Regions from separate parts of the Burkholderia sp. EMB26 genome, predicted to be linked through region 2. Evidence: predicted binding sites of a transcription regulator. Region 2 holds the regulator's gene; each other region holds the start of a gene.
What was found. The regulator LexA, encoded in region 2, represses DNA repair genes until DNA is damaged. The targets are predictions, from matches to a motif close to ACTGTATNNNNATACAGT.

Region 1 (2,262 bases), 1.4 Mb from region 2:
GGCGCAGGATCTGAACCTCGTGACGGCCGCGCTCGTCACGATCGCGCTGGTGCTGCCGGCGACGCGCAAGAAGCTGTTCGCGCGCAAGAACGGAGGGGCATGACATGCTGTCCGCACACGATCTCAAACTCACGTTCAATCCCGGCACGCCGATCGAGACGCGCGCGCTGCGCGGGCTGTCGCTCGAGATTCCCGACGGCCAGTTCGTCGCGGTGATCGGCTCGAACGGCGCCGGCAAGTCGACCTTCCTCAATGCGGTCAGCGGCGACCAGCGCGTCGATGCGGGACGCATCGCGATCGACGGCACGGATGTGACGCGCAAGGCTGCGTGGGACCGCGCGCACCTCGTCGCGCGCGTGTTTCAGGATCCGATGGCCGGCACCTGCGAGGCGTTGACGATCGAGGAGAACATGGCGCTCGCGATGGCGCGCGGCGCGCGGCGCGGCTTCCGGGCGGCGCTCGACCGGCCGTCGCGCGAGCTGTTCCGCGACAAGCTGCGGCTGCTGAACCTCGGGCTGGAAAACCGGCTGACCGACCGGATCGGGCTGCTGTCGGGCGGCCAGCGGCAGGCCGTGAGCCTGCTGATGGCGTCGCTGCGGCCGTCGCGGATCCTGCTGCTCGACGAGCACACGGCCGCGCTCGATCCGAAGACGGCCGCGTTCGTGCTGGAGCTGACCGCGCGCATCGTCGCCGAGAGCAAGCTGACGACGATGATGGTCACGCACAGCATGCGGCAGGCGCTCGACTACGGCGACCGCACGGTGATGCTGCACCAGGGGCAGGTCGTGCTCGACGTGTCGGGCGACGCGCGCAAGGGGCTGGACGTGCCGGATCTGCTGCAGATGTTCGAGAAGGTGCGGCACGAGCAGCTCGACGACGACGCGTTGCTGCTCGGTTGACGGGCTGCTGACCGACGGCTGACGGGCCGGCGCGCCGTGACATGACGGGCGCGCCGGCTTCTCCCCGGTTTCTTCCGACGAAAACCGGTTTTGCACCGGTGCTGTGCGACGCGCGCGCATTGCCATATACTGTATATCCATACAGTTGTGGGTGGCGTCATGCTCGCATCCTCCATTACTCCCGAATCCCTTCATCCGTCCCTTTGGCGCGGCTCGCAGCTCGCGCGCGGCGGCCCGCGCACGATCGACACGGGCTTCGCGCCGCTGTCGGCCGAGCTGCCGGGCGGCGGCTGGCCGGTCGGCGGCCTCGTCGAACTGCTGGCCGCGCAGCCGGGCTGCGGCGAGATGCGACTGCTCGCGCCGGCGCTTGCCCGCACCGTCAGCGTCCGGCGGCCGCTCGCGCTCGTCGCGCCGCCGCAGTCGCCGCATGCCACCGCGCTCGCCAGTCTCGGCGTGCCGGCCGACACGCTGCTGTGGCTGCGCGCCGGTAGCCGTACCGATGCGTTGTGGGCCGCCGAGCAGGCGCTCAAGACCGGCTGTTGCGGCGCGCTGCTGCTCTGGCAGGACGCGCGGCCCGATGCGCTGCGGCGCCTGCATCTCGCGGCCGCGCGCACGGGCGACACGCTGTTCGTGATGCTGCGTCCGCTGTCGGCCGCGCGGCAGCCGTCGCCGGCCGTGCTGCGCGTCGCGCTGTATCCGGTGCCGGGCGGCGTGTCGCTCGACATCGTCAAGCGTCGCGGGCCCGCGCGCAGCGAGCCGCTCGTGCTCGATTTGCCGTCGCCCATCGTGGAGAGCCGCTATGCGCGTCTTGCTCGGCATCCATCTGCCGCGCCTGCCGCTCGACGTGTGCGCCCCGCCGCCGTCTGACGCGGCGGCCGGCGAGGCCGGCTGCGCGGTGCTCGAGCAGGGCGTCGTGCTGATCGCCGACGCGGCCGCGCGCCGGCAGGGCGTGCGCGCGGGCATGAAGCGCGGCGGCGTGCTCACGCTCGCGCCCGATACGCAACTCGTCGAACGCGATCCCGCGCGCGAAGCCGATGCGCTGCGCGCGGTCGCGCTCGCGCTGCTGCGTTTCTCGCCGTGCGTCGCGCTCGACGACGAAGCCACGCTGATCGTCGACGTCGGCCCGAGCCTGCGGCTGTTCGGCGGGCTGCCGTCGCTGTGCCGCCAGGTGCGTGCGACGCTCGCGGCGCTCGGCTACGCGGCGCGCCTGTCCGCCGCGCCGACCGGGCGCGGCGCATGGCTGCTCGCGCGCACGTCGGCCCGCGCACGTAGCCTGCGCCGCGTCGCACGCCAGGCCTCGCTCGTCCGCACGCTCGACCGGCTGCCGTGTGTGCTGCTGCCCGATGCGCGTCCGTATGCGGGC
Region 2 (2,262 bases):
GGAACGCCTCGTTTTCCCATGCGATCAGCACGTCGCCGATCCCGCGCTGCACGAAGCTCGTCGTCGCGCCCCGCGCGCCCGAATCGAGCACGCCTGCGTTCTTGTAGAGCTTCGTGACGAATTCCTTCGCCGTCTGCTCGTTGCCGCCCGGCTTGTGCAGCGCGTATGCCCAGGCGGCCAGGTAGTTCCAGCGCGCGCCGCCCGACGTCTTCGGGTTCGGCGTGACGATCGAGATGCCCGGCTTGGTCAGGTCGTCCCAGTCCTTGATCCCCTTCGGATTACCCTTGCGCACCAGGAACACGATCGTCGACGTGTACGGCGACGCGTTGTCGGGCAGGCGCTTCTGCCAATCTTTGGCCACGAGCCCCTTGTTCGCGAGCGCGTCGATGTCGTAGGCGAGCGCCAGCGTGACGACGTCGGCCTGCAGGCCATCGAGCACCGAGCGCGCCTGCGCGCCCGACCCGCCGTGCGACTGCTTGAAATTGACCGTTTCGCCCGTCTTCGCCTTCCACTCCTTGCCGAACGCCTGGTTGAAATCCTGATACAGCTCGCGCGTCGGGTCGTACGACACGTTCAGGAAAGTCGTATCGGCCTGGGCATGCGTCACGACGCCCAGCGCCGCCGCCGCGCCCAGCGCGAGTGTTGCGATCAGGCGGCCCACTCCGCCCACCAGCCCCGTGTTGCGCTTCGCCATCCTTGGTTCTCCAGTGTTGTCGGTATTGCGATGTCGGGCCAGTCTATCGAACGGGTTACATGATTAAAAATAATCGTTCCTCATTTTTTAATACTCAAAAGTGCTAACGCAGACGGGATGGACGGTTGCGGCGGATAAACCGGCGTCCGGGCGTCGCGAAATCGCGCCGGAACCGGCGCGATCGCGTCGAACCTCAAGTAACACTTGAAATTCACCAAGTACTGTATAAAAATACAGCTCACTGTCTATCCATACAGTTGAGCCATGACCAAACTCACCGCCCGTCAGCAGCAAGTGTTCGACTTGATCCGTCGCGCGATCGAGCGCTCCGGATTCCCGCCCACCCGCGCCGAGATCGCGGCCGAACTGGGCTTCAGCTCGCCGAACGCGGCCGAGGAGCACCTGCGCGCGCTGGCGCGCAAGGGCGTGATCGAGCTGGCCGCCGGTGCGTCGCGCGGCATCCGGCTGCTCGGCGTCGACGACGCCCCGCACCAGTTCACGCTGCCGCACGCCGCGCTGATGCAACTGTCGCTGCCGCTCGTCGGCCGCGTCGCGGCCGGTAGCCCGATCCTCGCGCAGGAGCACATCTCGCAGCACTACGCGTGCGATCCCGCGCTGTTCACCAGCAAGCCCGACTACCTGCTGAAGGTGCGCGGCCTGTCGATGCGCGACGCCGGCATTCTCGACGGCGACCTCCTCGCCGTGCAGAAGCGCACGGAAGCGAAGGACGGCCAGATCATCGTCGCGCGTCTGGGCGACGACGTCACGGTCAAGCGCCTGATGCGCCGGCCCGGCGGCCTCGAGCTGATCGCGGAGAACCCGGATTACGAAAACATCTTCGTCAAGGCCGGCAGCGCGGATTTCGCGCTGGAAGGCATCGCCGTCGGGCTGATTCGCTCGGGCGAACTCTGACATTCCGTCTCGCTCAGGAGAACATCATGGAACGCCTTGCCCGCCTGCTGCCTTTCCGTCAATTCGGTCGCCTGCGTCATCTGCGCGGCCGCACGCCCTGCGCACCGCTGTCCGCGGCGGCGCCTGTGCATGAAGAAGTCGCAGTCGAACGGCAGGCGTCCCTGCTGCCGTCAGCGCTGCCCGCGTTCGCGCGGGTATCGCTGAACGCCGGTCTGAATCACGCGGAACCCGCACGCCGCGCGCCGGTGCGCGTCTATCACGGCCGGTCGCGCTTGATCATGGTCGGCACGATCGATGCCGTCTGCCGAATGATCGATCGCTGCATCGCAGAGGAACGATCGGCCACGCCGGGCGGTCTCTGATTGCGGAACCTTCCCGCACCGGAGGCAACGTGACTGAATCGCCGCGCCGTACAGGGCGACTCAAGCCCCTGCTGATCGTCGCGCTGATCGTCGCCGTCATTGCGGCGCTCGGCTATGCGTACGCGTCGCCGTATGTCGCGCTCGGTCGCCTGAAATCGGCGATCGATGCGCGCGATGCGCAGGCGATCAGCGAGTATGTCGACTTTCCATCGCTGCGCATCAGCCTGAAGCAGCAGGTGACGGAAGAGTTGATGCGCCGGATCGACGCAGTGAAGAAGAACAACCCGTTCGCGG
Region 3 (2,262 bases), on a different replicon from region 2:
ACCGGCGTCGCGCCGCGCGACCCGAAGATTCCGGGGCAGGACGGGCCGAACGTGCTCAGCTATATCGACGTGCTCGCGGGCAAGCAGCCGGTCGGCCGGCGGGTCGCGGTGGTGGGCGCGGGCGGGATCGGCTTCGATGTCGCCGAATATCTGGTGCAGGACGGCGAGTCGCCGGCGCTCGATCTGGACGAATGGAAGGCCGAGTGGGGCGTGACCGACCCGGCCGCGACGCGCGGCGGCGTGACGCGGGCGCAGGTGTCGGCGCCCGCGCGGGAAGTGACGTTGCTGCAGCGCAAGGCCGCGCCGCTCGGCAAGGGGCTCGGCAAGACGACCGGCTGGATTCACCGCGCGACGCTGAAGATGAAACAGGTGAAGATGATCGGCGGCGTGAACTACGAACGGATCGACGCGCGCGGGCTGCATGTGTCGTACGGCGAGCAGCGCACCGATCACGAACTGATCGAAGCCGATACGATCGTGCTCTGCACGGGGCAGGAGCCGCAGCGCGCGTTGCTGGCGCCGCTGCAGGCGGCCGGGCGCTCGGTGCACCTGATCGGCGGCGCGGAGCTGGCCGCCGAACTCGATGCGAAGCGTGCGATCGATCAGGGTGCGCGGCTGGCGGCGCGGTTGTAACGGGCGGCCGTTGCGGCGGTCGATTCGGATGATCGTCGCGTGGCGATGATCAGTGTGCGCGACGGTTGGCGGACTGATGCGCCCATTCGCGGGCGCGGCAACCATGACGAACCGCGGCGCCGATGGCGCCACCACGCAACGTGGCGGCGCGCACCCGCAGACCGTGCCCGCGATCGACCGGCGCGACTCAGGCCGCTTCGGCCCGCTCTTCCGCTTCCGCTTCGAGCATTGCCTTGACGATCAGGTAGACGGCCGGCAGATCGTCGTCGTCGCGGTGCCAGTCGACCGGTTCCTCGACGTCCGCGGCGACCAGCCGGCTGTCGCGCAGCCGGATGAACGCGTCGACGACGGTCGGATCGTTGCGGTTCAGGAACCCGGCATTCGAAAACGCCAGCTCCTCGACGTTCAGCAGCGCCTGCCAGCTCATCGTGCGCACGGCCGCCGGGTGGGTGCGGCGGCGCAGGCCCAGCGCCCGCTGCGCGGGGCCGCCGACGACACGCTGCAGATCGACGACCGCCCGCTGCGCGGCGCGCTCGAAGTGGACGGGATTGAAGCCGGGTTGCTCGGGATCGAATGCGGAAGCCTGGAACATGGTCGCCTCACAAAAGTCCGTTCGTCTGTGGATGACGGAATTCGGGTCAAATGGTGCAAAAGCACTGTAAATATATACAGTGTTCGGCGCGGTTTCAAGCCCCGAATGCAGGATTTCGCGCATCGGCGATCGATGCGGGCGATCGCATGGATCGGGCGGACGATCTACACCGCCGCCGCGATCGTCTCCCGCAGCCACCGATGCGCGGGATCGCGATGCACGCGCTCGTGCCACAGCATCGACATTTCATAGCCGGGCACCTCGACCGGTGCGTCCACCACGCGCAGCGCCGGCACGTCGCGCACCAGCCGCTCGGGCAGCATCGCGACGAGATCGGTGCTCGCGACGGCCGACATCACGAACAGGAAGTGCGGCACCGACAGCACGACGCGCCGCGTGGCCCCGACCTTCGCGAGCGCTTCGTCCGTCACGCCGAAGAAGCCGCCGCCGTCGGGCGACACGATCACGTGCTCGAGCGTGCCGAACTGCGCGAGCGTGGGGCGCCGCTTCAGCTTCGGGTGGCCGGCGCGGCCGATCAGCACGTAGCGCTCGACGAACAGCGGCAGGCGCCGCATGTCCGGTGGCGACCCTTCGGTCGTATGAAAGGCCAGGTCGATGCCGTTTCGTTCGGCATCCTGTTCGATGCGTGGCGGCACCAGTTCGACGACGGCCAGCCGCGTGCCGGGCGCGGCCGAACGCAGCGTGTGCAGCGCGGGCAGCACGATCGTCGATTCGCCGTAGTCGGTCGCGGCCACGCGCCACGTGTTCGTTGCGGTCGCGGGATCGAACGGCGTGGCCGGAATCACCGCGCGCTCGACCGCTTCGAGCGCATCGCGCAACGGCTCGCGCAGCGCTTCCGCGCGTGCGGTCGGCCGCATTCCGCGCGGCCCGGGCAGCAGCAGCGGATCGCCGAACACGTCGCGCAGTTTCTGCAGCTGCACGCTGACCGACGGCTGCGACATGTTCAGCTTCTCGGCCGCGCGCGTGACGTTGTGCTCGGCGAGCAGCACGTCCAGCGTGACGAGCAGGTTCAGATC

Region 1: imuA (translesion DNA synthesis-associated protein ImuA) is a predicted target of LexA. The motif match lies at 1,028-1,045, and genes of this name have one in related genera.
Region 3: KU887_RS29445 (DUF2471 family protein) is a predicted target of LexA. The motif match lies at 1,289-1,306, and genes of this name have one in related genera.

What each region holds. Positions count from the first base shown of each region.
Region 1 is NZ_CP078070.1:3,193,417-3,195,678, reverse strand. It holds gene KU887_RS15045 (ABC transporter permease) at 1-103, shown strand, start outside; gene KU887_RS15040 (ABC transporter ATP-binding protein) at 105-899, shown strand; gene imuA (translesion DNA synthesis-associated protein ImuA) at 1,059-1,766, shown strand; gene KU887_RS15030 (DNA polymerase Y family protein) at 1,699-2,262, shown strand, end outside.
Region 2 is NZ_CP078070.1:1,783,963-1,786,224, reverse strand. It holds gene KU887_RS08480 (sulfate ABC transporter substrate-binding protein) at 1-694, opposite strand, end outside; gene lexA (transcriptional repressor LexA) at 959-1,606, shown strand; gene KU887_RS08470 (hypothetical protein) at 1,633-1,968, shown strand; gene KU887_RS08465 (DUF2939 domain-containing protein) at 1,998-2,262, shown strand, end outside.
Region 3 is NZ_CP078071.1:2,818,940-2,821,201, forward strand. It holds gene KU887_RS29440 (NADPH-dependent 2,4-dienoyl-CoA reductase) at 1-633, shown strand, start outside; gene KU887_RS29445 (DUF2471 family protein) at 821-1,225, opposite strand; gene KU887_RS29450 (LysR family transcriptional regulator) at 1,390-2,262, opposite strand, start outside.